Linked DNA regions of Teredinibacter turnerae T7901. The protein of the gene in region 1 interacts with the protein of each later gene in a pairwise test. Links are inferred from orthologs where the notes say so. Each region holds a gene or a part of one and is shown on either strand. Other genes may lie near its edges. The genes, in order: ribD and accC.

The links.
Region 2: the proteins of ribD (region 1) and accC interact in binary tests that used the Escherichia coli proteins (3 or more experiments, as listed by UniProt). The link is inferred for Teredinibacter turnerae T7901 from one-to-one orthologs.

The regions. Positions count from the first base shown.
Region 1 is NC_012997.1:4,089,758-4,104,857, reverse strand. What follows is about bases 10,497-13,468. They hold ribD (bifunctional diaminohydroxyphosphoribosylaminopyrimidine deaminase/5-amino-6-(5-phosphoribosylamino)uracil reductase RibD), read left to right. Parts: upstream 10,497-11,422; coding sequence 11,423-12,514; downstream 12,515-13,468. Other genes in these bases: ribBA (bifunctional 3,4-dihydroxy-2-butanone-4-phosphate synthase/GTP cyclohydrolase II), read left to right, coding at 13,232-13,468; TERTU_RS16415 (riboflavin synthase), read left to right, coding at 12,566-13,225; nrdR (transcriptional regulator NrdR), read left to right, coding at 10,956-11,423; dmeF (CDF family Co(II)/Ni(II) efflux transporter DmeF), read left to right, coding at 10,497-10,875. In the rest of the region: TERTU_RS16480 (MarR family winged helix-turn-helix transcriptional regulator), read right to left, coding at 1-192; TERTU_RS16475 (PQQ-dependent sugar dehydrogenase), read left to right, coding at 366-1,487; TERTU_RS16470 (CHAD domain-containing protein), read left to right, coding at 1,528-3,057; TERTU_RS16465 (ParA family protein), read left to right, coding at 3,045-3,800; TERTU_RS16460 (PilZ domain-containing protein), read right to left, coding at 3,806-4,135; TERTU_RS16455 (PilZ domain-containing protein), read right to left, coding at 4,162-4,530; TERTU_RS16450 (DUF3313 family protein), read left to right, coding at 4,738-5,424; energy-dependent translational throttle protein EttA, read right to left, coding at 5,496-7,160; TERTU_RS16440 (DegV family protein), read right to left, coding at 7,252-8,175; glyA (serine hydroxymethyltransferase), read left to right, coding at 8,477-9,745; more of dmeF, read left to right, coding at 9,895-10,496; more of ribBA, read left to right, coding at 13,469-14,341; ribH (6,7-dimethyl-8-ribityllumazine synthase), read left to right, coding at 14,361-14,828; transcription antitermination factor NusB, read left to right, coding at 15,000-15,100. UniProt on the Escherichia coli protein: Converts 2,5-diamino-6-(ribosylamino)-4(3h)-pyrimidinone 5'-phosphate into 5-amino-6-(ribosylamino)-2,4(1h,3h)-pyrimidinedione 5'-phosphate.
Region 2 is NC_012997.1:3,433,290-3,448,393, forward strand. What follows is about bases 4,428-7,403. They hold accC (acetyl-CoA carboxylase biotin carboxylase subunit), read left to right. Parts: upstream 4,428-5,233; coding sequence 5,234-6,574; downstream 6,575-7,403. Other genes in these bases: aroQ (type II 3-dehydroquinate dehydratase), read left to right, coding at 4,428-4,667; accB (acetyl-CoA carboxylase biotin carboxyl carrier protein), read left to right, coding at 4,753-5,217; prmA (50S ribosomal protein L11 methyltransferase), read left to right, coding at 6,626-7,403. Also shown: TERTU_RS13625 (DUF2333 family protein), read right to left, coding at 1-740; TERTU_RS13630 (copper chaperone PCu(A)C), read right to left, coding at 743-1,180; TERTU_RS13635 (N-acetylglucosaminyltransferase), read right to left, coding at 1,230-1,829; TERTU_RS13640 (protein-disulfide reductase DsbD family protein), read left to right, coding at 2,143-3,942; more of aroQ, read left to right, coding at 4,203-4,427; more of prmA, read left to right, coding at 7,404-7,525; TERTU_RS13665 (zinc-ribbon and DUF3426 domain-containing protein), read left to right, coding at 7,625-8,998; tRNA dihydrouridine synthase DusB, read left to right, coding at 9,275-10,267; DNA-binding transcriptional regulator Fis, read left to right, coding at 10,264-10,575; purH (bifunctional phosphoribosylaminoimidazolecarboxamide formyltransferase/IMP cyclohydrolase), read left to right, coding at 10,803-12,383; purD (phosphoribosylamine--glycine ligase), read left to right, coding at 12,470-13,756; TERTU_RS13690 (hypothetical protein), read right to left, coding at 13,900-14,466; TERTU_RS22030 (hypothetical protein), read right to left, coding at 14,666-14,815; TERTU_RS13695 (hypothetical protein), read left to right, coding at 15,017-15,104. UniProt on the Escherichia coli protein: This protein is a component of the acetyl coenzyme A carboxylase complex; first, biotin carboxylase catalyzes the carboxylation of the carrier protein and then the transcarboxylase transfers the carboxyl group to form malonyl-CoA.

The DNA.
Region 1 (15,100 bases):
TGTTATCGGTTGAATATTCAGCAGCTCCGCCAGTTCCACCTGACGTACGCCGGGATTGCGCGATATATGAATAAGCGCGCGTGCCTGGGCGTGGGTGAGTTCGCTGCCTGTCAGGCGCGCTTGAAATTGATTGCGCAGCAGTCGCGAAATGTCTGCCAGTAAAAAGCCAAAGCTATGGTCGGATGATTTCATGAGCCATCTATATAGTAAGGTTTGCTTATAATATGCAATGCTAGGTGAAAGTTGCGCGAAAATCCACCAGGAAATGCTTTGGATGCCCCGTGCTTGGCCAAGGGGAAGGTCTTTGCGGTATGCTGGGTGCTGTATAACGGATAACAAAACAGACCCGTCAGGAGAATTTGTGTATGCGAATTTGGCTCGCACTCGTGCTTACGACCTTGTTTGGTTTCACCCATGCAGCCCCGTCACAACCCCCAGCCTCGCCTTCGCTCAAGCTGACCTACTGCCAGCAGGTGCGCGGGGGCATTACCGATATAGAGTTTATTGACGCCGGGCAGGCGCTAATCACCGAGAAAGGTGGCCGGCTGTATTTCTTCAGCGGTTGTGACAAGCCCGCAACGGAAGTTACGCGTTTAAGTGTGGATGTGCGCTCGGAGCTCGGGCTTCTCGGGGTGGCCATCGCGCCGGGGCAAGAGTACGTTTATCTCTACTACGCACCGAAAGGTGGAACCAAGGTTATTACCCGTTTGTCTGCGTTTGAATTTTCTCGCAAAGCAGGAGTGCCGGTGCTCGGCAAAGAAAAAGTGCTTTTGGAGATTGAACAGCCCTACAACAACCACGATGGCGGCTCGCTCAAATTTGGTCCGGACGGCAATCTTTACCTGGGTGTCGGTGATGGTGGGTCAGCAGGGGATCCACTTGACGCAGGGCAAAACGAATCGCTGTTATTAGGCAGTATATTGCGCATAACTCCCGCGCCCAAGACTGCAGCCGGCTACAAAATTCCCGCAGGTAATCTGACAAGCTTTAACCCTAAGGCTGCGCCGGAAATATTGGCAATGGGCCTGCGCAACCCCTGGAAAATGAGCTTTGATAGCAGCGGAAATTTAATTGTTGCGGACGTGGGGCAAAATCTTTATGAAGAAATCAGCATTATTCCTCACAGTGCGATAGGCAAAAAACCACTCAATTTGGGCTGGCGGTTGCGTGAAGCGGCGCATTGTTTTAACCCAAAAAAAGACTGTATGAAACCCGATCTTTTAGAGCCGGTCTATGAATATGATCGGAGTTTTGGAGCGTCGATTACCGGTGGTGAAACCGTTAAGTTAAACGACCGGGAATTTTATACCTTTGCCGATTTTGCCAGCGGAAAAATCGGCGTTTTGGATTTAGCTGTGCCGGATGCATTGTTCTTGTCCGATGCGTCCAGTTCAAAGCATTGGACGACGTTTGGCAAATCGAATTCGGGCGAACTCTATATTGCTGATATCGAGGGCAATATCTACCGGTTGTCGCTGGATCTTTAATCTCTAACCTACATTCGCATTACGTTAAACAGGGTTGTTTATGCCTGATACACAAAGCCTCGCCTGGCCCGTTACTATTTTGGAGCCCGACCTTTTCGACAATGGTGGGCTCGGAGAAAAACTTTCGCTTGAGGTGCGTTCACCGCTAAAAGCGGAGGACGTCACTTTACTGGACGATTTCGACTGGCATCTGTGGCAGGACAACAGGTTGCTGGTGAAGAATGGGAACGAATATCAATTATTGGCACCGGCCGCCGAGCCAATCAGCGCCGTGCAGTCAGGGAGTCCGCAATTTAGTTGGGATTTTACGTCACCAGCTTTCGTCGAGGCGCTAGCTGATCGATTGACATTGCGGGCACTGCGCCCCATTTTAGCTGGCCGGGTGACGCAAGCCTGGTGGAATATTCGCGAGGCGGGCGAAGACAAAATCGTTTGCCGGTTGCAACTTCTGCATTTTCAAAATGAAACCCACAGCCAGGGCTATTGGCAATTAGTGCCCCTGCGGGGATATCAACAGGAATTCGATAAAGTTGCCCGCAGGATGGACAAAATATTAGGGGAGTCCCTGGCGAACCTGCCGGTGGATTTACATTTTATTCTTGCCGATTTAGCGCTGGACGACGCTCGCCCAAGAGCCGCGACTATTCGCCTCGATTCTACCGCAGCGAGTGAAGTGGCGGTTGCAGGGATGGTGTTAAATCTGGTGCGCGATGCTCAACGCCACGTGCCCGGTATTATCGAAGACGTCGATTCTGAATTTTTGCACGACTTTCGTGTGCAACTACGAAAAGCCCGATCACTCGTTCAAATTACCAAAGGCGCCTTGTCCGCCCCGCGTCAGGCGAGTTTAAAGACGCTGCTCGCTGATATTATGCGACCGACGGGTTTGTTGCGCGATCTCGATGTATTTTTATTGGAGCAGCAGTACTACCGTTCATTGTTGCCTGAAATACACCAGTCCGGGTTCGATCAATTGATTCGCAATGTGAAAAATGCGCGCAATCAAGCCTGTAAAACGCTTCAGCAGTATTTGCACAGTGATACCTATAACACCCATTTGGCCAGTATTATTGATCTCGCTGGTGAGCCTGCTGAGCTTGCCTCGACGAGCAGTCAACAACCCATTTATTTGCTCGTTAATCAGTTGATTTCGAAACGCTATCGTAAAATCTGCAGGAACGGGCTCGCAATTACGGACGATACGCCAGATGAAGACGTACACAATTTGCGGATTGAATGTAAAAAGCTGCGCTATTTGCTGACTATATTTGGTGAACTCTACGACGCGGCTACGTTAAAAAAGATTATCAAGCGCATGAAAGGTTTGCAGACTATATTGGGTAATTTTAATGATTACGCGGTGCAGCAGGAGTTTCTCGCGATGCAGTCGGCGAAAAGCCGTTCGCAACCTTTACAAATGGCCGTTAGTGGTTTGATTGCGGTTATTTTTCAGCAGCAGCGCCAGCTTCGCCAGCAGGTCTGCAGTGCAATCGAAGAATTTGCCGCCCCGGAAACCACCGCAATTATTGACACGCTGTTAGCAAAAGAGACTGAGCCATGCGAATTGTAGCTTGTTACAGTATGAAGGGGGGCGTGGGTAAAACCGCGACTGCTGTAAATATCGCCTACTGGGCGGCCAAGAGCGGGATTCGTACCCTCCTGATAGATCTCGACCCGCAGGGCGCGTCATCTTTTTATTTTCGCGTTAAGCCCAGTTCCAAGAGTTGGGGGAAACGTTTTTTTAACGCATATAAAGATTTACTCGGCCAGGTAAAAGCCAGCGACTACGATAATCTGGATATCTTGCCTGCGCATCTCAATTTCCGGAAATTTGACGTATTGCTTTCCAGTTTAAAAAAACGCAAGGCGCGGTTGAAAAAAATTCTCAGCGGTTTGTCGGACGAATACCAGCTGATCGTTCTCGACTGCCCACCATCTATTGGCGATCTTTCCGAGGCGGTGTTTGTCGCTGCTAACCCCATCTTTGTGCCGGTGATTCCGACCACCTTGTCACAGCGTACCTACGCGCAATTGTTGCAGTTCTTCAAAGAGAAAAAGTATCCTCATAAAAAGCTGGTGCCATTTTTCTCCATGGTGCAGGGGCAGAAGGCGCTGCATAAAAAAACCATGGAAGATATGCGCGCGCAGCACAGCAACTTTTTGGATGCAGTTATTCCGTTTTCTGTTGATGTAGAGAATATGGGGGAGCAACGGGCGCCGGTGGATGTATTCGCTCGGTCGCGCCCGGCGAACCGGGCGTATGTGGCACTGTGGAAAGAGATGGTTGCGCTACTCAACAAAAAAGCGAAGTAGAGGGCTTACTCTTCTTCGTCCAACCCGGTTACAAATTCCGCCAGAGCCGCCTGAGTGAGTTTGTCTGGGTCGGTGAAGGTCAGCCCTATTAAGTGTTCCTTCGTGTGTGCGACAACGGCCGCAAGACTCACAATATTCTGCTCCATCTGATCAATGTCTAAAGTGACCGAATCTCCCACACCAGGTCGGTTCTCGTTCAGCACCGCAATCAGCGCGCCCTGTTCGGAGATATTCACAACATGGGCTACGGCGGTTTGGTTGTTGTAGCTGATATGGCTGTGGAAGCGGGCGGCTATTCGCGCCTCGACTCGGCGGTTGGACTCAAGGTCAGACATCTAAAAACTCTCAATACATCAAATACTTAACTGATATGTAATAATTCTGCGAGCACCCGTTCTGCGGCATCGTTCTGGCCTAAGTTCAGCTCCAGCAGTCGCCTTAAGTGTGCCACACTTTCCACGTCAATGCTCTCGCAACGAAATCCTAGCAGCTCGCTGCTACTGTGAGCGAGACTGACTTTCATATGGATTTGCGCATCTTCTGAGAGCTCGATAACAACTTCCAGAGGCTCATCTACGCGAATTTCATAGTGTTCGGGGGTGCTAACCAACAGTCCGTTAAGGGAGATGTCGGCGATTGCAGCGACGCATTTGGCATTGCCCTGGATGAGGGTGGCATTGGTTTGATAGTCCACTCGGGTAAATCTGCGTCTTTCCTCAGCTTCAGACATATCTTGTCTCCAGTATTTCGGTTTTGCTTGCCCTAAGTCTAGTCACTGAGTGCGGGCCCCTCCAAATATCTGGCGCAAGGCCCAACAGCTCTCTAAAATAAGGCGAGCTAGTTGATGACGTTTAAAATAACAAACATGTCATGTTAATGTTCAGCGGAAAGTCACCTGCGCCGCGGTGAGATTCATAACAACAATGAGGAGAACGTTTTGGACCGTTTGATGACCTTTTTACCCTTTTCGAGGCTTTGCGCGTTGCTTTTAGCTACGTTCGTCGTGTGTTTTGGTGCGAATGTTCATGCGCAAAAGAACCCTACCGAAAACTTTCGAGTCTGGAAAGATACGAAATTTCATCGTTTTCTCGTGGATGGAAGCGTCGATTTTTCTAAGTACAAAAAAATAGCATTACTGCCGCTAGATACGAACTCTGCGACTATCGCGAATCGTACTCGTGAAACCATGCGTCGTAACTGGGAGCCGTTCGTGAGTTCCGGTATGGGTGACGTAGGCCGGTTTATCGAAGAGTCTTTGACAGAAGAATTTGCCGATGAAAAAGGCTTGGTTGTTACGGATAAGGGCGGCAAGGACGTTCTTATTGTTCAGTTTATCGCCAAAGAAGTAACCCCCAAAGCGCAATTGGATAACGGGCTCGATACCGTGGGTTCTAAAACGCTCTCAAAGTTGTGTTCTATGCAATTTCAGGTCGCAATTTATGACGCAAGCAGCAAGCAGGTGTTGGCTTTCATAGATTCAGACTTGCCTGTCGTAGCCAAGCCGTTTGGTAATGAGCGTATCGAAAACAACCGCGCCAATCAAAATCGGGCTTGGATAGTAGCGACGGATAGGCTGGCAAAGCTGTTTGTTCGCGATATGAACAAATTGACGAGCAACGATTAAGCTGCACAAACGCAATAAAAAAGGCGACTCCAACGGAGTCGCCTTTTTTGTGAGCGGCTGTGAATACAGCATCAACTCTTCAGTGGTTTGTACTTCACGCGTTTGGGCTGCGCATTGTCGCCTTTGCGTTTTATAAAGTCCTGGTGATATTCCGTGTAATCGCCTTCAAAGAACACCACTTCACTCTCGCCCTCGTAAGCGAGAATATGCGTTGCCACGCGGTCGAGGAACCAGCGGTCGTGAGAAATAATCAGTGCACAGCCGGGAAAGGCATTTATCGCTTCTTCCAGTGCGCGCAGGGTTTCCACATCGAGATCGTTTGAAGGTTCGTCCAGCAACAGTACGTTGGCGCCTTGTTTCAGCGTATTGGCCAGGTGCAACCGCCCGCGCTCCCCACCGGAAAGTTCGCCGACGCGTTTTTGTTGGTCGGTACCCTTAAAGTTAAACCGCCCCACGTAGGCCCGTGAGCTAACTTCGTAATTGCCGATTTTGAGGATGTCCTGTCCGCCGGAGACTGCCTCCCACACGGTTTTGTCGTCTTCAAGGTTTTCGCGGCCTTGCTCAACATAGGCCACTTGGACTGTATCGCCGACCACAATCTCGCCGGAATCCGGTGTTTCGCTGCCGGTAATCATTCTAAATAAGGTGGACTTACCTGCGCCGTTGCCGCCGACAATACCGACGATCGCGCCTTTGGGGATGCTGAACGACAGGTTGTCGATGAGCATCTCGTTGCCGAAACCCTTGCTCACATTGGTGAATTCGATGACTTTGTCGCCCAGGCGCTCACCGGGCGGGATATAGATTTCGTTGGTCTCGTTGCGCTCCTGGAATTCCTGCGATTGCATTTCTTCAAATCGCGCCAAGCGGGCTTTGTTTTTGGCGTGGCGGCCTTTGGGGTTCTGTCGTACCCACTCCAGCTCTGCTTTCATCGCTTTCAGGTGAGAGGCTTCCGCGCGCTTTTCCTGCTCCAGACGGGCCTCTTTCTGCTCCAGCCAGGTCGAGTAGTTTCCTTCGTAAGGGATGCCGCGGCCGCGGTCCAGCTCCAGAATCCAGCCGGCGGCATTGTCGAGGAAATAGCGGTCGTGGGTGATGGCCACTACGGTGCCGGAGAAGTTCACCAGAAACTGCTCGAGCCAGTACACCGATTCGGCGTCCAAATGGTTCGTCGGTTCGTCTAGAAGCAGCATATCCGGGCGCGACAACAGCAGGCGACAGAGCGCGACGCGACGGCGTTCACCGCCGGAAAGTTTGGTTACATCGGCATCCCAGGGGGGAAGGCGGAGGGCATCCGCCGCGACTTCCAGGGTGTGATCCAGGTTGTGGGCGTCCCACGCCTGAATAATATCTTCGCAGCGTGCCTGCTTTTTCGCCAGATCGTCAAAGTCTGCATCGGGCTCTGCATAAGCTGCGTAAATGCCGTTCAGTTCATTCAGTGCATCGACAGCTTCCTGCACGCCTTCTTCCACATTGCCGCGAACGTCTTTGTCGGGGTTTAGATGGGGCTCCTGGGGCAGGTAGCCAACTTTGATGTCCGGCATGGGGCGGGCTTCACCGATATAGTCGGTATCCAGCCCAGCCATGATTCTCAACAATGTGGATTTACCGGCACCGTTCAAACCCAGAACACCAATTTTTGCACCGGGGAAAAAAGAAAGGGAGATGTCTTTCAGAATTTCGCGTTTTGGCGGCACGATTTTGCCGACGCGATTCATGGTATAGACGAATTGAGCCATAGGGTTGAATCCTGCTTTAAGGCTTGGGTTTAAGTTGCAACGGGGCGGCAACTTAGCCGATGCGCACCCTATTTTCAATCGATCTGCTGTTTCAGCGCGACCAATTGTGGGGTGCAGTGGCGACCGCTAGTGAGAGTGAGCCAACACTGGTATAAATCCCAGCTGCCATACTCGCAACCGCAGGTATGAGTTTAACTTTTTTTTGTTTCGCCAGCTGACTCAGTGAGGCGTAGCCGGGCAGGGTGCGCAGCTCCTCGACGGCGCCGGCGTATGTCAGGGTGATAATCGGGCTGTACAGCCCCGCCTCGATCCGGTCGCAGGCATGTGCGAACACGGCGCTGACCGCTTTTTCGAACCCCCACACACGACCGACGGCAGCTGAGCTGTCGTTGGTATTGCAAATCACCGGGTGTATGCCCAGTGTGCTGGCAACCAGAGCTTGCGTCCAGCCCACGTTTTTTTCGTTGCGTTCGCGGGATCTTTCAAGGGCTGTCAGGGGGGAGCGGGGCACAATAAACGTGTGTATAAGTGACGACAGCTTGTTCATTTTGCGGCGCACATCGTCTTCGTTGTCACCTTTGAGCAGACGACGCACTGTTTCAACCGCAAGCAGGCCCTGGCCCGCGAAGACTGTGCGGCTGTCCATCACCCGGATTACCGCTTTGCGATCACCCAACTGTTTTTGTATTCGGGTTACAGCTGTATTCGCGTTCAGGTAGGTTTCTCCCTGAGTTCGATTCACTGTTTGGACAATGATAGTGTCGTACCCTGCATTCAGTTTGCGCTGAATAGCTTTTTCGAAGGCGTCGCTGCTCGGTGCTGAAGTAAAAACTGTGTTCTTGCGGTCAAACTGGCCGGTGGCAAACGCGAGCAGCGCCTGGCTCTGATCACAGGGATCGGTGTACTCCACCCGGTTGACTGTGTAAGTGAGGGGGACAAACGAAATCCCGTAGCGGGCGCAAACTTCGTTAGGGAGGCTACAGGCGGAATCGAGGATAATGGCGGTTTTCGGCATAGTGAATCCTTACAACAATGACCGGGCGAGTGGTGTCGCGCCCTGAAAAGCAGCCCTCCAGAGCGGTCGGCCATTGTTCTGCAAGTCGCGCATTTTTACCAGTGCGAGTTGGGCAACTCGTGGAGCCAGTCTCCAAATCCATCTAAGCGATGAAAACCTGCGTAATACATACTTCAGACGGGAACATCAGCGAAGGGGCGAAACGAATGCTATTTTGATGTGAATTTAATCCCTATTCCTGTAGAATGCGCTCCCTTCTTTTTTCGCTGCTCCAGCATTCGCAATTCTCGCGGAGAGACTTATGTTTGATAAGACCCAGACCATTGCTGATTTTGACCCCGATGTATGGCAAGCCATTGTTGATGAAGGCGTCCGCCAGGAAGAACACATTGAATTGATCGCTTCCGAAAACTACACCAGTCCACTGGTGATGGTGGCGCAGGGTTCAAAACTCACTAACAAATATGCGGAAGGCTACCCCAGCAAGCGCTATTACGGCGGTTGTGAGTATGTGGACAAAGTCGAAGAGCTGGCCATAGAGCGTGCGAAAGCATTGTTTGGTGCGGATTACGCTAACGTTCAACCGCACTCCGGCTCGCAGGCGAACTCCGCCGTATACGCCGCGCTGTGCGCGCCCGGTGATACCGTCCTGGGTATGAGCCTGGACCATGGTGGCCACCTGACTCACGGAGCCAAGGTTAACTTTTCGGGCAAAATGTACAACGCAGTGCAGTACGGTCTGAACCCGGAAACCGGCCTGGTCGATTACGAAGAAATCGCCGCACTGGCTCGCGAACACAAGCCAAAAATGATTGTTGCCGGTTTCTCTGCATACAGTCAGGTTCTGGACTGGCAAAAGTTTCGCGACATTGCTGACGAAGTCGGAGCTTACCTGATGGTCGATATGGCTCACGTGGCCGGTCTGGTTGCCGCTGGTGTGTACCCATCTCCAGTGCAGATTGCCGACGTAACTACCACGACCACCCATAAAACCCTGCGCGGTCCGCGCGGTGGCATTATTCTGGCGAAGGCCAACCCTGAAATAGAGAAAAAATTGAATTCCGCTGTATTCCCCGGCGGTCAGGGCGGGCCTTTGATGCACGTAATCGCCGGTAAAGCGATTAGCTTCAAAGAAGCGATGAGCGACGAATACAAAGCGTACCAGCAGCGTGTGGTCGACAACGCAAAAACCATGGCAGCGACCTTTATCAAGCGCGGTTTCAAAATTGTGTCTGGCGGAACCGAGAATCACCTGATGCTGGTGGATCTGATCGGTAAAGACTATTCCGGGAAAGATGCCGATGCAGCGCTGGGTGCGGCCAATATCACCGTAAACAAAAACGCTGTGCCAAACGATCCTCGCTCACCCTTCGTGACCAGTGGTCTACGCGTCGGTACGCCGGCAATAACCACTCGCGGGTTCGGCGAAACTGAAGTAGTCGATCTCACCAACTGGATGTGTGATGTTCTGGAAAGTCTGGAGGCCGGCAACTCTGAAGCGGTAATTGCGGACGTTAAAGCCAAGGTGCTGGACGTGTGCGGTAAGTTCCCGGTCTACGGCAGCAACTAGCGGCGACTACTAGACTCGGCGATTATTAAGAGCAACGCTCGAGAAACCTAAAACCTGCCCGGTGCCGCCGCGCAGGTTTTTTTATGTCGATCAAGTTTTGCAGCCTCTGGAGCAGAGCGAAATATTCACTGCAACGTTATAATTTAGCTATGCCAGCTTATAAACTCGAACAATTAAAACACGACCACGATTTTGCGCCGCACAACCACCGTGGCGAGACACGCACGCTCTATGTGGTCGCCCTTACTGCGGTGACCATGGTCGTCGAAATTGTTGCCGGAGCCGTTTATGGTTCGATGGCGTTGCAGGCTGACGGCTGGCACATGGGCACCCACGTTGCAGCATTCATGATTACCTTGTTTGCCTATCAATACGCGCGCCGCAACAGTGATAACCCTGCCTATAGTTTCGGCACCGGCAAAGTGAACGTGTTGGGTGGTTTCGCCAGTGCGGTGGGGCTTGCGGTGGTCGCACTGGTAATGGTAGTGGAATCCTGCCAGCGATTACTCGGTGAGCCCGAAATTCATTTTAATCAGGCAATTGCGGTGGCGGCCTTTGGCCTTGTAGTGAATGTCATCAGTGCGTTCTTGTTACAGGACGATCATCATCATGGTCATAGCCACGGTCCTGGGCATGACCATGATCATCACCATCATTCCACGAAGGATCACCACCACAGCCATCACGAGGATGATCCACCCGAGGATCAGAATCTACACGCCGCCTACCTGCATGTGCTTGCCGATGCTTTGACTTCGGTACTGGCGATTGTTGCTCTGTTAACCGGTAAGTTCCTTTCCTGGTACTGGCTTGATCCGGCGATGGGGCTTTTGGGGGCGACAATCATCGTGATTTGGGCTTTGCGATTGGTTGGGCAGACAGCGCCAACCTTGCTGGATGCCAGCCTTCCCGAGTCAGACGTTGCGGCGATCAAGCAGCGCGTGGAGTCGGAAGGGGACTGCCGCATCAGCGACTTTCACGCGTGGCGTATCAGTGGCAACCACTATGCGGTTGTACTGTCGCTGGTGAGCGAGCGGCCTCGTGCGGTAGAAGACTACAAAGCGCTACTGGCGGGCTATCCACAGTTAGTCCATGTATCGGTGGAAGTACACCCGGCCAAGGTTGCCTGAGCGGCCCAACAGCCAGCGAGTAGGGTGAAATTCTGCTACTATGCGCGCTGTTTTTTCCGCTCATACTCGCAGACTCCACTATGCACTGCCCCTTCTGTAACCAAACAGATACCAAAGTTATCGATTCCCGCCTGGTCGCTGATGGCGTTCAGGTGCGTCGCCGCCGTGAATGTCAGGCGTGCCACGAACGTTTTACCACGTTTGAAACCGCTGAACTGCTTATGCCCAAAGTCATCAAACAAGACGGTACCCGCGAGCCGTTTGATGAAGAAAAGCTTCGCAACGGGCTGCAGCGCGCGCTCGAGAAACGGCCAGTTAGTGTGGAAGCCATAGAAACGGCCCTGCACAACGTTCGTCATTACCTGCAAGCGCTCGGCGAGCGCGAGATAAAGTCGCTGGTGATTGGCGAAAAAGTGATGGAGGAGCTGCAGAATCTCGATCAGGTGGCTTATGTCCGTTTTGCATCGGTGTATCGCAGCTTTCAGGATATCAGTGAATTCAGGGCCGAGATTGACCGGCTCCAGAAAAAGCCCGACGAGACTGCTTAATGGACTTTTCCACAGCTGACACCGTATTTATGCAGCAGGCGTTACGTCTGGCTGAAGAGGGCTTGAACACCACAACACCTAATCCCAGGGTCGGCTGTGTGCTGGTGAAGGACGGCGTTGTTATTGGCGAAGGTTACCACCACCGGGCTGGGGAGCCCCACGCCGAGGTCAATGCGCTAAAGTCTGTGATCGATCGCCAGCAGTTAGCGGGCGCCACGGCCTATGTCACGCTGGAGCCCTGCTCGCATACCGGTAAAACCGGGCCCTGTGCGGACGCCCTAGTGGATGCAGGTATTGGTCGTTTGGTGTACGCGATGGAGGATCCAAATCCGCTGGTCGCTGGCCGAGGCTTGGATAAATTACAGCGCGCGGGTGTTGTCGTTGACGGTCCCTTACTCGAAGAAGAAGCCCTCTCGCTCAATCTGGGCTTCGTAAAGCGTATGCGCACTGGCTTACCCCTGGTGCGCTGCAAATTGGCGATGAGCCTTGATGGTCGCACTGCGATGCGCAGCGGCGAAAGCAAATGGATTACCGGCCCAAGCGCGCGAGCCGACGTGCAAAAATTACGCGCCCGCAGTTGTGCAATTATTACGGGTGTTGAATCTGTATTGCTCGATGACCCTTTGCTAACGGTGCGTTTGCCAGAGTGCGAGCGCCAGCCCATCCGGGTAATCGTCGACAGCCAGCTGCGGGTCGATCCCAGCGCGGAAGTGTTTCGCCAGCCGGGAACAACTCTGGTGGCTACTTGCGATGCGGCCAAGGCGTTGAACAGTGAGCTGGACACCTGGCCGCTTCCGGAAAAAATGGGTCACGTCGATTTACGTGAACTTCTGCTCGGTTTGGCTGAACATTACCAGTGCAACGAAGTACTGCTCGAAACCGGGGCCAAGCTCGCTGGTGCCTTTGTGGCAGCGGGGCTGGTGGATGAACTCATTGTGTATGTGGCCGCAAAGCTGATGGGCAGCGATGCGCGCCCCTTGTTGGAACTGCCAATTTTAACCATGGGTGCGAGCCTGGAACTTACGATTAAAGACGTGCGGGCCGTAGGGCCTGATTGGCGAATTACCGCGATTCCGGACCCGGAATCCTGACCTAGGCAGCCGCCAACGTATTTGCTGGGCACGTTAAATTGAGATTCAACTATGTTTACTGGAATTATTGAAACGGTTGGACAGATTGTATCCCTCGAACGTCGCGGCGGAGATGTGCGCTTGCGCGTGCGCGCTGCGGACATGTCATGGAGCGACGTGGCGTTGGGAGATTCCATTGCCACCAACGGCGTGTGCCTCACGGCAGTTGAGTTGCCTGGCGATGGCTTTGCCGCAGACGTATCTCTTGAAACACTCAGCCTCACGTCGATAGGCAGCTGGAAATCTGGCACAGCAGTGAACCTGGAAAAAGCACTGACGCCGCAGTCGCGTCTGGGTGGCCATATAGTCAGCGGTCATGTGGATGGATTGGGTGAAGTCGTTGAGCGTGCGCCGGATGCCCGCTCAGAGCGTTTCAGTATTCGCGCCCCGCGGGAGCTCGCCAAATACATCGCCCACAAAGGCTCAATTACTGTGGATGGAACAAGCCTCACCGTTAACAAAGTGAACGGGGATGTTTTCGAGCTCAATATCGTGCCCCATACGATTGAGCGAACCATTATTGGAGAATACACAGCCGGGACACAGGTAAACCTGGAAGTGGACGTTATTGCCCGCTACCTGGAGCGCCTGTTGCTGGGCGAAAAAGCCGCAGAAGCGGTAACCAAAGGCGTGAGTGAATCTTTTCTCGCCGAAAACGGATACTTGAAGTAGTCAGCTATGCAGCTTAATACCGCAGAAGAACTTATTGATGATATTCGCCAAGGGCGAATGGTCATTCTGATGGATGACGAAGATCGCGAAAATGAAGGCGATCTGATTATGGCCGCCGATCAGGTACGGGCCGAAGATATCAATTTTATGGCGCGCAACGCACGGGGGCTTATTTGTTTGACCCTGACCGAAGACCGCTGCCGTCAGTTGGATTTGCCATTGATGGTGCGCGACAACCGCGCGGTGCATTCGACCAATTTTACGGTGTCCATTGAAGCGGCCGAAGGTGTCACCACTGGCATCTCTGCTGCCGACAGAGCGCGCACGGTGCGCGCTGCGGTGGCACGGGATGCGAAGCCTCGCGATTTGGTGCAGCCCGGGCACATCTTTCCGCTTATGGCGCAAGCCGGCGGCGTTTTAAGTCGCGCGGGGCATACGGAAGCCGGTTGTGATTTAGCGCGCTTGGCCGGTTTAGAGCCGGCGGCGGTGATCGTCGAGATCATGAACGAGGATGGCTCCATGGCGCGCCGTCCGGATCTGGAAAAATTTGCCGCCGAACACGGCATTAAAATGGGCACGATTGCCGATCTTATCCACCATCGTGTGGTACACGAGAAAACCGTGGTGTGTGTTAACGAGCGGAAAGTCTGTACCGAGCACGGTGAATTTACGTTACGCACCTACAAGGATTCTGCGCGGGGTGAGCTTCACTTTGCTTTAATCAAAGGAGATATAACCGGTGACGAACCGGTGCTGGTGCGCGTACATGTGGGCAGCACCGTGCGGGATGTACTCACCATTCAGCATGCGAATCAGGCCGACAAACCCTGGCATTTCCAGGCGGCGATGAAACGTGTTGCCGCAGAGGGTCGCGGTGTGCTGGTGTTGATTTGTCACAACGAAACCACCGCGGAGATTGAAGAGAGCATCGATTGGCTGCTCTCTGGCAAGCAGGTGCGCCCAAAGCAGGACGTTGGTTACAAGCAAGTCGGTACCGGCTCGCAAATCCTCCAGGATCTGGGCATCAAGAAAATGCGCTTGCTGAGCGCGCCCTACAATTTTAAAGCGATTTCCGGGTTCGATCTGGAAGTGGTTGACTACATTATTTACGAGTAATTGAAAGACGGAAAACCCCATGACCATAAAAATTATTGAAGGTGATTTTAAATCCGCAACCGGCAAATATGCTCTTTTGGTAAGCCGCTGGAACAGCTTTGTGGTCGAGCATTTGAAAGAGGGCGCGCTGGATACACTGCGTCGTCATGGTGTGAGTGATGACGACATCGAAATTGTTTACGCCCCAGGCGCGTTTGAATTTCCTCTGGCGGCGCAGAAGCTGGCTGCCAGCGGCGATTACGACGCAATTGTTGCGTTGGGCGCGGTGATTCGCGGGGGTACGCCGCACTTTGACTATGTTGCCGGCGAATGTACTAAGGGGCTCGCCCAGGTCTCACTGGCAACCGGTATCCCGGTAGCGTTTGGTGTCCTCACTGTGGATTCAATCGAGCAAGCCATTGAGCGATCGGGTACCAAGGCGGGCAACAAAGGTAGCGAAGCGGCAGAAACCGCGCTGGAAATGGTGTCGTTGCTCGGCAAATTGTAATTCCAGGGTGAATCAGCTCGCTGCTGTGCTGAGCGGTTTGCTCGCCCGGATTTATTCGTCGTCCTGATAGGCCGGTATTCGGCTTATCCACGTTGTGCGGCACCCTATTTCCAGGTTGAATTTTTTAAACATTGAGCATTGCTGGCAATGCTATTTTTTACAGGTTAAGTAATGAAAGTAACAGCTGCGACGCGCAGTCGTGCCCGCCATTTCGCTATGCAGGCGATTTACCAGTGGCAGATGAACGGTAACCCGCTGCACGTAATCGAAGC
Region 2 (15,104 bases), 650 kb from region 1 along the record:
GCATTAGCCGCTCCCGGTGAGCCCGCCAGATCGGTATTCAAGCGGCGCTGCCCCACGCTCGCACTCAGCCGCTGCGACAAACTACCCAGGCGTGTTTCGACGGTACTCAACCAGTAATTCAAATTGTCAGCACGGGTATAAAACTGCGCTGACGGCTCGTTAGGGTCGGACAAACGTTTAAGGTACGCGCGCAACGCCTTAACACCTTCGCCATATTCCTTTTCAGTGGCGGGTAGGAGCCAGTTACTGTTATCGAAATTAAACTGCGGCTCGGCAGCGGCAAGATCTTTATCTTCGGTAGACTGAGATTGGGAACGACTGTACGCCTCGCGCATGGCTTTGGTGAGATCGCGCACCTGGATAAGAACCCCGTACTCCCAATTGGGAATATTGTCCAACCACACCCCCGGAGGAGCCACATCGTTGGATAAATAACCCCCGCGTTTGTTGAGCATGGTGTCGACCACATTGATCAACGCCGATGTGGTTATTACTCCGGTAACCAGGCGAGATTCATCTCCACCGACTTCGCGTACTGCCGCCTCGCGCACATCGAAAGGCTCGGGTTCGAAGCTCCAGATTACCCCTAACACCAGCGCGACCAGTAAATACACCACGATAACGCCAGCGCCAATGCCAAACCACCGGTTTGACTCTGCCATATCCGAGCGCCAGTCTTTCCAACCGGTTGTTAAGCGACTTCCGGCACTTCGCGCCGAAGCTGTAATTTTCTTAAACATAATTATCGTTCCTTCACTGTCACTTCAGTAGTGACTTTTAACCCGCCTTCAAATTCCAGAACCAGATCAAAGGTTTGGCCAACTGGCGGCGCGTCCTCCACGTCAAACAGCATTAAGTGGTACCCACCTGGCTGAAACGCAAGAGCCGCATGTGGATCCAACCGCAAATGCTGTACCGGCCGCATTTTCATCAAGCCGTTTTCATAGATGTTTCTGTGCACTTCAATATGGTCGCTTAAATCCGAATGCAAGTAGTTAAGCGTCACCATCGCGGATGAATTATTTTTTAACGTCATGTACACCACCGCTGTCTTCTGTCCTGGCGGTAATTGAGGCATAACAGCAGCATCCACTGTAACAGGGTCCGGGGGAGTGGTTTGTTCACATCCAGGTAGTAACCAAAGAAGCAACCACACTATCGGCCCGGTTAGCAACCGCATTCAGATCTCCTCATCCGCATAATTGGGCAAGCGCCCAAATACGCCTAAATTATAATGGCGGCAGAATAGCTATTTTGGGTGATTTGGATAACCGAATATCACCGCGTATCCGATAACCTTGCGCAGCTTTTTTCATCTGCTTGTAGAGCCAGCGCCCCTCAGCATCCGTTCGCGCATAAATCATGACACTTTCATTCGTCTGCGCAACCCGCTGTGCCAACGTTGCCAACAACGGAAGCAGACTGTCGCGCTGACCACTGAGTACCGCAGTAGAAAGTGGATACTCATCAATAGCATCTATTTTACCTATGCGTTTTATGCTCGTCGTCCGCACCGCAGACTCGGCCGGCAAGGCGCGATTCATTTGTTCCATTTCCCGGCGCAGGTCGGCTAGCAGCTGGTGCTCCGGAAAATACGCCTCCGCTTCACGTAGCAGCACGCCCGCTTCGCGGGTCCGGCTGCGAGCCAACGCCTGCCGAACACCTTCGGCAAACTGGATAACCATCGCCTGCAAACCCGCCCGCGCTTCAGAATTGGCAGGATCGAGGAGAAGTACCGATTGAAATCGATCATAAGCATTGTTGTGCGCAGGCTCGGTCAGGTGACCCTTGCGAAACGCTTGCTCAGCCTGAACTAACAGATTTTCCACCAAAACCTGCTTTGCGGTCCTGGCCACAGGTACAGACTCTGACGGTGGAAGTGGGGTCTCCTTCACGACAACGGAAGCCCCGCAACCACTCAAAACGACGATGGCTGCCGCCAGTCCAACACTAAAAATTAAAGCGCTAGGCGCCCGCATTGTGGAAAACCCCTAAACTAATCTGTGAATTATGACGCCAATGTAGGCCTGGGTTTCACTTAGAATGAACTCCGCTTAGCCGCGGAGGTCTCTGAGCTACGGTTGATAAGTAGGCACTAGACCCCGTCAATTTGACGCAACATAACACACAAGCCGTAATACTATGACTCGCTATTTTTTCAAAGCCTCCGCGGCAACGCAATTTTCCCTGCGCTATTTTCTCTCACTGAGCTTATTATTCGTCGCTTTTCAGGCATACGGCGATACCTACAATTTTGGTGCGAGCAGCAACAATGATGACTTCCTGAGCGTGGACCAGGCGTATCAGGCGAATGTCGAACTCCACAATAACAGCCTGGAAACAGACTGGACCATCGCGCCAGGTTACTACCTGTACCAACACCGCTTCAAAATGGAAGCCTACAACACTGAGCAGCGCGAAGAGCTCGAGCTGCAATTCGCCCCTGGCCTACGCAAGTACGACGATTACTATCAAAAAGAGCTCGAGGTGTATTACGACAATACCACCTTCAAAAGTGCTCCGCCCTCTATCAAGCCTCCCTACGAATTACTACTGGTTTCACAAGGGTGTGCTGATGCAGGCCTCTGCTACCCACCGCGCAAACAGTACTTCCAGGTGGATACTGACGGCATTGTTGTTGAGACACCGGAGTCGACCATAGAGTCCAGCGCGAGCACAGCTGTAACACAGAAGCCTTCGGCTCAAGAGCAAACACCAGCTTCACCATCGCAACCCTTTAACCCGTTAATTTTGCTTGGTGCTTTGCTTGGCGGACTCATTCTTAACCTGATGCCTTGCGTATTCCCGGTCCTTTCCCTGAAAGCACTTAGCTTTGCCTCCAATAATCACCAGGATGGCAAGCAGCATCTGCACGGCTGGGCCTACACCCTTGGCGTGGTGATCTCGTTTTTAATCGCAGCGAGTATTATTCTGGTAGCCCGACACACCGGCGAAGCGCTCGGCTGGGGATTTCAGCTGCAACAGCCCCTTTTTGTTGTGATTCTCGTATACCTGTTTTTAGTGATGGGACTGAGCCTGTTTGGCGCATTCCATTTCGGCACCAGCTTGATGGGGGCAGGCCAGGGACTGACCACCGGTGATGGACTCGGCGCATCCTTTTTTACCGGCGTACTTGCGGCCGTGGTCGCCAGCCCCTGTACCGCACCGTTTATGGCCACAGCGCTCGGCGTTGCCCTTACGCAGCCAGCCCCCCTCGCGCTTTTGGTCTTCGCCTGCCTCGGTTTCGGCATGGCGCTCCCCTTCCTTGCGCTAAGTTACAGCCCCGCGCTTGCGCGTTATTTACCCTCTCCCGGGCCCTGGATGGATGTACTGAAACAAGTACTCGCCTTTCCGCTGCTGGCAACCTGCGTATGGCTTCTCTGGGTACTGGGTAACCAAAGTGGGGTGACGGGCACCGCTATGGCGCTGCTAGGCGCCCTATTCCTCTACTTTGCCCTATGGTTGACGCAGTTCGAACCAAGATCGACGATCTTACGCTGGATCAATCGCGGCCTTGTGTTGGTGAGCCTGCTCGCGGTTGCGCACTTCAGTTGGCATCTTACCGACTACAAGGCCACGAGTTCCGGGACCTACGACAAGTGGCAGACCTTTTCCATGGAGCGACTCAATGAATTGCGTGAACAGGGCGAACCGGTATTTGTGAACCTGACGGCAGATTGGTGTATCACTTGCAAAGTGAACGAACGGGTCGCTTTCAGTTCACAGGATTTCTTCAATCACGCATTAGATAAAGACGTTAACCTGCTGATTGGAGACTGGACAAATGCCAACCCCGAAATCGAAGCACTATTGGCTGAGTTTAACCGCAGCGGGATTCCTCTGTACTTAATGTTCCCTGCAGGTGGCGGCGACGCTGAGATCCTGCCACAATTACTCACGCCAAAAGCCGTAATCAACGCAATCGATCGCGCGGTGGAGTAAAAAAACACCAGCGCTATCCAAACCGACTTCGATCATATAACAACCACTAATTTCATGAACGTCGGGAATATTGAAGCAAAATGCGGTGATTGTCAGCAAAACGGCAATCACCCATAGACATCAGCCGCCAAATTAGGCACAATCCCCTCCAGACATCTCGAAACAGCGTTTTTACACGCAAGTCGAGACATTTCTGCGCTTTTAACCTCATTTTTCTTAAGCTAAGTCGTTAAAAACTTTCTTAAGGCACAGGAATTTTCATGGCTACTATTCTGGTGCTTCACGGGCCAAACCTTAACTTACTAGGTACCCGGGAACCCGAAATCTACGGGCGAGAAACCCTTGCAGATATCGACCAGAAGCTTATGACGCTTTGCCTTGAGCGGGGCCATCATCTGCATTTTCTGCAAAGCAACGCCGAATACGAGTTGATAGACCGAATCCACGACGCACGCAGGGAAGGCGTTAACTTTATCGTGATCAACCCCGCTGCGTTTACGCACACCAGTGTCGCCCTGCGCGATGCGCTTGCAGGCGTCGGTATCCCTTTTGTTGAATGCCACTTATCGAATGTATTCAGCCGTGAAGCCTTTCGTCACCACTCCTATTTTTCCGACATCGCGGTCGGAGTGGTCTGCGGATTTGGCTCACAGAGCTATGAGCTCGCGCTGCAAGCGGCATTCAATTATCTGGATAAAAACAAGCCCGAACAAAAACACAGCTGAATATCGTACCGGAGGAGTGCCGACATTCCTCCCGCAACAACAAAACACAGACCTAGTCACAGCACACAGCTACTGAGAGGACACAATGGACATTCGCAAAATCAAAAAACTGATCGAATTGTTGGAGGAATCCAACGTCGAAGAACTGGAAATTAAAGAAGGCGAAGAATCTGTTCGCATCAGCCGTGGTGGTGCGCGCTCAGCCGCCGCTCCCATGCAAACAGTATTTCAACCTGCGCCGGTTGCCGCGGCACCTGCACCAGCCCCCGTGGCCGCTGCGCCCGCTCCGAGTGAAGAAAAAGCCCCGGAAGTGGCAGGCCACAAAGTGGTGTCCCCTATGGTTGGCACCTTCTACCGTTCGCCAAGCCCCGGTGCTTCGGCGTTTGTCGAAGTCGGTCAGTCTGTAAAAGCTGGCGATGTAGTGTGCATCGTTGAAGCGATGAAGATGATGAACCAGATAGAAGCCGATAAATCCGGTGTGGTGGAAGCGATTCTGGTGGAAGATGGAGAGCCTGTAGAGTACGACCAACCTCTGCTCGTCATTAACTAAGAGCGGGGTAGCCATCATGTTTAACAAAGTCCTCATTGCCAACCGGGGCGAGATTGCACTGCGCATCCTGCGCGCCTGTCGCGAACTCGATATCCCAACTGTGGCGGTCTACTCCAAAGCAGACCGCGATCTAAAACATGTGCGCCTGGCGGACGAATCTGTATGTATCGGCCCCAACGCGTCATCAGACAGCTACCTTAACGTCCCCGCTATTATTGCAGCCATGGAAGTCACCGACGCCGTTGCGGTGCATCCCGGCTACGGTTTTCTGGCAGAAAATGCTGATTTCGCTGAGCGTGTGCAAAAAAGCGGTTTCGTTTTTATCGGCCCGGATGCAGACGTTATCCGCCTGATGGGCGACAAGGTTTCCGCAATTGAAGCAATGAAAAAAGCAGGTGTACCCACGGTACCCGGCTCTGGTGGGCCACTGCCCGGCGACCCGGAAACCTGCATTGAAATTGCGCGCCGCATCGGCTTCCCGGTCATTATTAAGGCTGCTGCTGGCGGTGGCGGTCGCGGTATGCGCGTTGTGCACACCGAAGCCAGCTTGTGGAATTCGATTCAAGTCACCAAATCCGAAGCAAAAGCGGCTTTTGGCGACGATACCGTGTACATGGAAAAATTCCTGCAAAACCCACGTCACGTGGAAGTGCAGATTATTTCCGATGGCCAGGGCAACACTGTCCACTTGTTCGATCGCGACTGCTCGCTGCAGCGCCGCCACCAAAAAGTGTTGGAAGAAGCGCCAGCGCCCGGCATCCCGGAAGAAGTGCGACAGGAGGTCTATCAATCCTGCGTGCACGCCTGTAATGAAATTGGCTATCGCGGTGCCGGCACCTTCGAGTTTTTATACGAAGACGGCCGTTTCTACTTTATCGAGATGAATACGCGTATTCAGGTGGAGCACCCCGTATCGGAAATGATCACGGGTGTCGACCTGATTAAAGAGCAAATTCGCGTTTGCTCGGGCGCAAAGCTCAGCCTCAAGCAGGAAGACATCACGATCAAAGGCCATGCGATTGAGTGCCGCATTAACGCGGAAGACCCCAAAACTTTTATGCCCTCACCTGGCCTGGTCGAAAGCTATCACGCTCCCGGTGGTTTAGGTGTGCGCATGGATTCTCACCTGTATTCAGGATACCGGGTACCGCCCTACTACGATTCCATGATCGCCAAAGTCATCACCCACGCGGAAACGCGCCGTGAAGCCTTGCGCCGCATGGAAGGTGCGCTCGACGAACTGGTGATTACCGGCATCAAAACCAACACCCCGCTGCAAAAAGAACTGGTTCGCGATGAAGCCTTCATTGAAGGTGGAGTCAATATCCACTACCTTGAGAAAAAGCTCGGTCTCTAAGCCCTTCCCGGTGTGAACTTCGGTTCACACCGATCTATTTTCGGACGTTACATGCCCTGGCTACAATTGCGCATCAACACCACCCGCGAACTGGCGCCGCGCGTTGAATACGCCATGGCAAAATCCGGGTCGCTCGCGGTAACTTTGCAAGACAACGCAGACCACCCCATCTTCGAACCCGCTCTCGGCGAAACACCTCTCTGGCAGGAAACCCGTATAGTCGGTCTGTTTGAAGCAGATACCGACACCACCGCCATACTCGAACTGGTACTCAAGAAGTCCGGGCTGAGCGAAGCTCAGCATCAGTGGCACATTCTTGAGGACAAAGACTGGGAGCGGGAATGGATGACGCACTACCAACCCATCCAATGCGGCCCAGGTTTCTGGATCTGCCCAAGTTGGACGGCACCGCCGGACCCACAGGCGGTCAACCTGATGCTCGACCCAGGCCTTGCATTTGGTACAGGCACCCACCCCACAACCTTTTTATGCTTGCAGTGGCTGGCCGGGGAAAACCTCGCCAATAAAACAGTGATCGATTACGGATGCGGCTCCGGCATTCTTGGAATAGGTGCGCTATTGCTTGGCGCAGTCTCGGTTACCGGAACCGATATCGACCCGCAAGCGCTGATGGCCACCCAGGAAAACGTTAAGCGCAACAATTTGCCCGCCGAAAGCTTCCCTGTTTACTTCCCCGACAAGTGCCCGGAGAACCCCGTCGACATTGTGCTGGCCAATATTCTTGCTGGACCACTGGTGGAGCTCGCGCCCGCACTGTCTGCACTGCTTAAACCCGGCGGCCGCTTGTGTCTTTCCGGTGTCCTTGAAACTCAAAAAGACGACCTCCTGGCCGCCTACGAACCCACCGTCGAGATCGAACAGGTGTTTCAACGTGAAGAATGGATCTGTATCACCGGCACACGACGGGCGCTCAAATCCGCAAAGGAATAATTTACGCCCCCGCCGTGAGCGTATAAACTTCGCGTAAACCCAACGCCTATAACGCATTAGCGCCGTAAGTTAACGGAGATTCTCAGGACTAGAGCCCCTATGGCAGATTCAATTACCCGCTGCCCAAAATGTCACACCTCGTTCCGCATCACCCAGGCACATCTCAGTTCAGCCAAGGGTGCGGTGCGTTGCGGCTCCTGTCTGAATATTTTTAACGCTAAAGAGCATTTGGTTGCCCCTGGCGAGGAACCCACCCCGGCAGCGTCTGCACCGACTAAAAAGCCTGCACGCCCGTTAACCAACAAGCCGAAAACGGCCAAACCAACCAACCGCGGTGCTGCTAAGAGCGCACCTGCCGTCGCGCCCAAGCCCGTCCCCAAACCGGTTCCCGCAGCGCAGAACATTCGCGACGACGACGATATTCTGATAAGCGACGATATGGATATCGACGACAACCTGGGTGTTGAAGACGATCAGTTTAGTCACGACCACCACGACAACATCATCTACAGCAAAAGCCTCTCATCGACAAAATCCAATCTTTTCGAGCGCACAGAAGAGGACGACAAAGACAAGAATGATGAGAACAAGCCCGATGAGTCCTGGGCACTCAGCCTCCTGGAGGATTCGGAAGACGACACTCCTCTCCCCAGCTTCCGCAAAGACAGCAGCAAGCATGTCGCCGTTGAAGATGTACAACGCGCTTCCCGGCACACAGCAACGGGAGAATACCGCGCTGTCACTGAGCGCACGCCCACTCCAGAAGAGGATGAAGCCCAGGCGTTTATCACAGAAAATTATCCAGAGATGCCACCAGAGCAGGTGGAAGAAGAGCTTCGCCGCAACACCAGCGCCCACCAGCCGGTGTTCACCACCATGTCGGACGAAACCCAGGATGAATACGCCGAACGCGAGCCGGAACCGGACTTCAGCCAACCGCTGATCCACGCCATTGAGCCAGAGCCAGTTGAGTTTTCTTACGCCCGCAGCTACACACTCTTGGAATCCAACTGGTTGTGGGCACCGCTCACCTTGGTCGCCGCCATAACCCTGATCGGCTTACTGGCCTGGGTCAATTTCGATCATTACAGCCGAATTTCGCCTTACCGCAGTTATTACAGCAAGGCCTGCTCGGTTATCGGTTGCGAGTTACCTGCACTGATCAGCCGCAAAGATATACGCGCAGTTAATCTGGTAGTGCGCAGCCACCCGACGGTTGCGGGCGCCTTCATCGTGGACGCCGTACTGCAAAACACGGCGGAATTCGACCAGCCCTTCCCTTCGCTCGATCTGGTATTTACCGATGTTGGTAATAAACCGGTGGCAGCGAGACGTTTCCACCCCGCCGAATACCTGGCTGGAGAGATGGCGGGCAAAACCCAGATGCCCAGCCAGAAATCTGTTCACATCGTCCTCGAGATCGTCGACCCGGGCCCCGATGCCGTGGGTTACCGCATCGAAATCGCAAAGTGATCTTTCTCGAAAAAAATACAAGCCCTCAAATTGCTATTTTTTTGACCAAACTGCTCACTATGTGCATTCCCAATACCGCCAACAACGGGTATCATAGCCGCCTTTTTTGGGGTGGCGCACGTCTGCGTTAGCAGGCATTACACCTACTGCTTTAAAGCCTCAGAGATAAGAGGCGCCGACCACACAATCGCCGCAGCGGTATTCGAACGGCGAAGGCAAAGAGTTATAACCCTACTCACCAGCGAGATTTACAAGCCGTTCTTGGGGGAGAATCGTTTGTTCCACATTGGCAATTACGCTATCACAAGCATCGCATTGCTGGCGCCCATGGCGGGGGTCACAGACGCACCTTTCCGACGTATTTGTCGCGAAATGGGCGCGGGTCTGGCCACCTCCGAAATGGTAACCAGCGACGTTAACTTGTGGCAAAGCCGCAAAACCCGCGCTCGCCTGTCTGCCCTTGAACAGGAGCTGGCACCGGTGAGCGTACAAATTGCTGGCAGCGAACCTCAAATGATGGCCCAAGCGGCTGTCGCTGCGGTCGTGCAAGGCGCACAAATTGTCGATATCAACATGGGCTGCCCGGCAAAGAAAGTTTGCAAGAAGGCAGCAGGCTCAGCCCTCCTGCGTGACGAAGCGCTGGTGGACGCCATCACCCGGACAGTGGTAGAAGCTGTTGACGTACCCGTCACGCTCAAAATTCGCACCGGCTGGGACACCTCCCAGCGCAACGCGATAAACATAGCCCGTATCGCCGAGAACAATGGCATACAGGCTCTGGCTGTTCACGGTCGCACTCGCGCCTGCCGGTTTAACGGCACGGCAGAGTACGACACCATTGCTCAGGTGGTGAACAGTGTGGCTATTCCCGTAATAGCCAACGGCGACATAGATTCGCCGGCTAAAGCCCGCAAGGTGTTACAACACACCGGCGCACAAGCCGTGATGATCGGCCGCGCGGCACTGGGGAATCCCTGGTTGTTCGGGCAAATAGAGCAGTTTTTGGAGCAGGGTGAAATTCGAGAACTTCCCGCCACTTCAGAGGTTTGCAAAACCATTGAACGGCATCTGACCGACTTAACCTGTTTCTATGGGGAAGAAGCAGGCGTTCGCATAGCGCGCAAACACACGCGCTGGTACCTGCAGGGGTATCGCGACGCTGAAACATTCCTCAAGCATTTTAATACGTTAAATACTCTTCAATCACAACTAATGGCCGTGCGTCAGTTTTTAGAACGGTCAGTAACACATGAGGAAAATGCAGCATGAACACAGCGGATACGCTAGTACGAGAAGGCGCTCGGGAATTAAGCCAGCCGGCCAATAGCGAAACATACGCTAGCAGCCAAGAGCCTTCCTTAAGGGATTGCGTAGAAAAAGCCGTATCTAACTATTTCCAACACCTTGAGGGACAGGACGTCTCCGATGTGTACGACATGGTACTCGCCGAAGTCGAAGCGCCTATGCTGGAAGTAGTTATGAAATATACCCGCCACAATCAAACCCGTGCTGCGCACGTTCTTGGCCTAAACCGAGGCACTTTGCGCAAGAAGCTCAAGCAATACGGTTTACTGTAAGTGCATCTGTTGTTGCACACCTGAGCAGCAACAGACACTCGGGGGCCTTCAGGGCCCCTGCTATACTCCAATCAGCCCGCGCGAGAGCGCACCAGACGGACGGGCAGCATTCAGCAGAGGCACCTCGCGTGTCGAAAACAGATTTAACGGCTATTGCAGACTCGCCAAATATCGCAACCTGCAATACCAGGCACACCGATAAACTCCTATAAGGAACGCATACATCCATGACCAACGTCACTGATTTCGTTAACATCAGACGTGCACTGATTAGTGTTTCCGATAAAACCGGCATTGTGGAATTTGCTCAGACACTCAGTCAGCAAGGCGTAGAAATACTCTCCACAGGCGGTACTTACAAACTATTGCAAGAAAGCGGCATTCCCGCGATCGAGATTTCCGATTACACCGGCTTTCCAGAAATGATGAGCGGCCGGGTTAAAACCCTCCACCCGAAGGTACACGGCGGCATTCTCGCCCGCCGCGGCACCGATGATGCGGTTATGGCCGAGCACGGCATCAACCCTATCGATATGGTGGTGGTTAACCTCTACCCTTTCGAAAATACCATTGCCAATCCGGACTGCGACCTCCCCACCGCAATCGAAAATATCGATATCGGCGGGCCGACCATGGTGCGCGCAGCGGCCAAAAACTTTAACGATGTCGCCATCGTAGTAAACGCCAGCAGCTATGCCACCGTCACCGCAGAAATGGCAGCCAACAACGGCGCGGTGAGCAATGCCACCCGCTTTGACCTGGCGGTGCAGGCGTTCGAGCATACTTCCGCTTACGACGGCGCAATCGCAAATTACCTCGGCCAAAAAGTTGAAGGCGGTGAAGAGTCATTCCCTCGCACTTTTAATTTGCAGTTCGAAAAATTGCAGGGCATGCGCTACGGCGAAAACCCTCACCAGGCGGCGGCTTTCTACAAAGAAGCCAATGCCACTGAGGCGAGCATTACCACTGCCGTGCAACTGCAGGGTAAAGAGCTTTCCTACAACAACGTGGCTGACACCGATGCGGCATTAGAAACCGTCAAGCTGTTCGAGACTCCCGCTTGCGTTATCGTCAAACACGCCAACCCCTGTGGTGTTGCGATTGGCGACAGCATCCTGGAAGCCTACGAAAAAGCCTTTGCCACCGATCCGGAATCCGCCTTCGGCGGCATCATCGCATTTAACCGTGAGCTGGATGCCGAAACCGCCGCCGCCATTGTCGAAAAGCAATTTGTGGAAGTGATTATCGCCCCAACAGTCGCCCCCGCCGCGAGCGAAGTGGTCAGCGCCAAGAAGAATGTGCGCCTGCTGGCCTGCGGTGTGTGGAATAACGCCACCAGCAGCGGCTACGACTACAAGCGCGTCACTGGCGGCCTGTTAATTCAAGATCGCGACAACGGCATGGTCACCGAAGCCGAGCTGGAAGTGGTCACCAAGCGCGCGCCGACAGAAGACGAAATTCGCGACCTGTTATTTGCATGGAAAGTGGCCAAGATGGTTAAATCCAATGCCATTGTCTACGCCAAAAACAGCCAGACAATCGGCGTGGGCGCAGGCCAGATGAGCCGCGTAAACTCCGCCCGTATCGCAGCGATTAAAGCCGAACACGCCGGCTTTGAGGTAAAAGGTTCGGTGATGGCTTCCGACGCCTTCTTCCCCTTCCGTGACGGTATCGACAACGCCGCCAGCGTTGGCATTACTGCGGTAATCGAGCCCGGCGGTTCCATGCGCGACGACGAAGTAATCGCCGCCGCAGACGAGCACAACATGGCCATGGTGTTCACCCGTATGCGCCATTTCCGCCACTAGTGACTAGCGGCACCGGGTCCCATCCGGTGCCATGGTGATCCGCGAGGGTCACCTATTCCAAGTAGATCAACCATAGAACTAGAACAATGAAAGTACTGATTATTGGCTCCGGAGGTCGCGAACATGCACTCGCATGGAAGGCCGCCCAAAGCGAAAATGTGGAAAAAGTATTCGTCGCACCTGGCAACGCGGGTACCGCCACGGAAGCTAAAATGGAAAATGTGCCCATCGACGTTATGGCATTCGATGAGCTGCTCAAGTTTGCCACCGACAATGCCATCGAACTCACCATCGTAGGCCCCGAGGCCCCGCTGGTAGATGGCCTGGTAGACAAGTTCACTGCCGCCGGGCTCGCCTGCTTTGGCCCCGGCAAAGGCGCGGCACAGCTGGAAGGTTCCAAGTCGTTCACCAAAGACTTTCTCGCCCGCCACAAGATCCCAACCGCGGATTATCAAACCTTTACTAACGAACAAGACGCCCTCGCCTACCTCCGCGCAAAAGGCGCGCCCATCGTGATTAAAGCCGATGGTCTGGCGGCCGGTAAAGGCGTGATTGTCGCCGAAGACCTGGCCACAGCAGAAGCAGCCGTGACCGATATGCTATCGGGCAACGCGTTTGGCGACGCGGGCTGCCGCGTGGTTATCGAAGAATTCCTGCAGGGGGAAGAAGCCAGTTTTATTGTGATTGCCGACGGCGAAAACGTGCTGCCCATGGCCACCAGCCAGGACCACAAGCGCGCGGGCGACGGCGACACCGGCCTGAACACCGGCGGCATGGGCGCCTACTCGCCTGCGCCCGTGGTGACCGCTGAGGTTTACCAGCGGGTCATGGACGAAGTTATTATGCCAACCATTCGCGGTATGGCAGCGGAAGGTAACAGCTACACGGGTTTTCTCTACGCCGGGCTGATGATTACTGCCGACGGCACCCCGAAAGTGATCGAGTACAACTGCCGCTTCGGCGACCCGGAAACCCAGCCCATTATGCTGCGCCTCAAAAGCGACCTGGTACAACTCTGCCAGGCAGCACTGGACAAAACCCTCGCCAGCCACACCACCGAGTGGGATGATCGTCCAGCGGTCGGCGTGGTATTGGCTGCAGGCGGTTACCCCGGCAGCTACCGCAAAGGTGACGTAATATCCGGTTTGGGTGAAGGCGAGTCCGCAGACGCTAAAGTGTTTCACGCAGGTACCAGCGAAGCCGACGGCAAGGTAGTCACCAACGGCGGGCGCGTGCTCTGTGCCACGGCACTCGGCACCAGCGTCACCGAAGCCCAACGCAATGCTTATGTTCTGGCTAAACACATCGACTGGAACGACGTGTACATGCGTACCGACATCGCGTATCGCGCCATAGCCAGAGAAAACAGTTAGCACTAAAACGGCGACTCCCCTGCGCCGGAACCCGGCGGGGATTCGCCCAAGCTAACGAAAAAAAGCTCCCGTTTGGGAGCTTTTTTTCGTTTTAAAACACGCAAGACCAAGTTGTCCTAGGGCGGAATCAAAGTCAAGTCAACTTAGCGATTGAAACTCATCGCATTGGCGATCAAGTAGCCCCCAAAGTCGACGCTATCCGGCTGCTCAAACGCATCGGCGGGATACAATACCCCAAGACCATCCACAGTGCGAAGCACATAGCCCCCTTCCGGAGTGGCAATGGACGCAGTTGCTGACCCATTACGGGTCTCTACATAATCCACCGTGTAGTGCCGGCCCAATCCCGCCAGATTGCCGCGCCAGCCTACTTCCCCTGCCCGACCGGTATAAGTGGACACAATTTTTACCACATAATCTGCAGCCGGCATTGCCAATACAATGGTTGCACCTCTCCCGGGGAACCGCTCCAAGTTTCGCATAGCGACAACGCGCACCGGGTCTTTAGTTGCGCCCTCGCCTCCAGCGCCCGCCACTTCGGTATCCTCGATCAGCGACCACGCCACCAGGTGTTCCAGCTGCTGCTTTGGGGTTGACGGTGCGTTGCTCAACTCGCTCTCCCATTGTTCTGGCATAGACACCAATGCGCCCACGGCACAGAACGCCAGCAGTGCAGTCAAACCAGATAACAGATATCGAACATCGAACATTTCCCCACCTCAAATAGTGACACGTTTCACATAAAGTGCTGAAAATGTATACGCTGAAACTCCAGGCTGCCATTAATTTTTGCCCATGTGAGAACAAAGTCTGGCAGGCGCCAGACTCGTAACCGTGAAGTATATTGACTCGTGAATTACCGCAAAAATACGCTGTAACCCATTGAAAGATAATTGAATTTTAGAAACGCTACCACCCGGACACCTGCGACAACACTGCGAGCATGAGGTGACCGTACCTGTACGCCAGGCTCAGAATAACGTGCCCCGCGTGGGCTGACATCCCGCTGCGTTCTATGGAAGCATTTCCATCCTGATTGAACGATGCGGCTGCATCCATGTGATGCTATCTAACGCCTTGTGCCGGTACACTCAGCTCGACTCCTGCTAACTGCTGGTATATGGTTGTTGCGTATCGCTCAGGCGAACAAAAATCATAATAATGAATAACAGTACTGCTTCTGATGACACTGCGAAACGCTGGCGCTTCTCGCCACCGAATTATTCCCAGTTCCGCTACTACTTTCGATACGAGGTTTCAATGAACAAGGGACACTTGGCGCTCCTTATCGGTACCTTTTCACTTGGTTTTGTCGCTGGCCGATTTTATCCTGACGACAGCCATATTC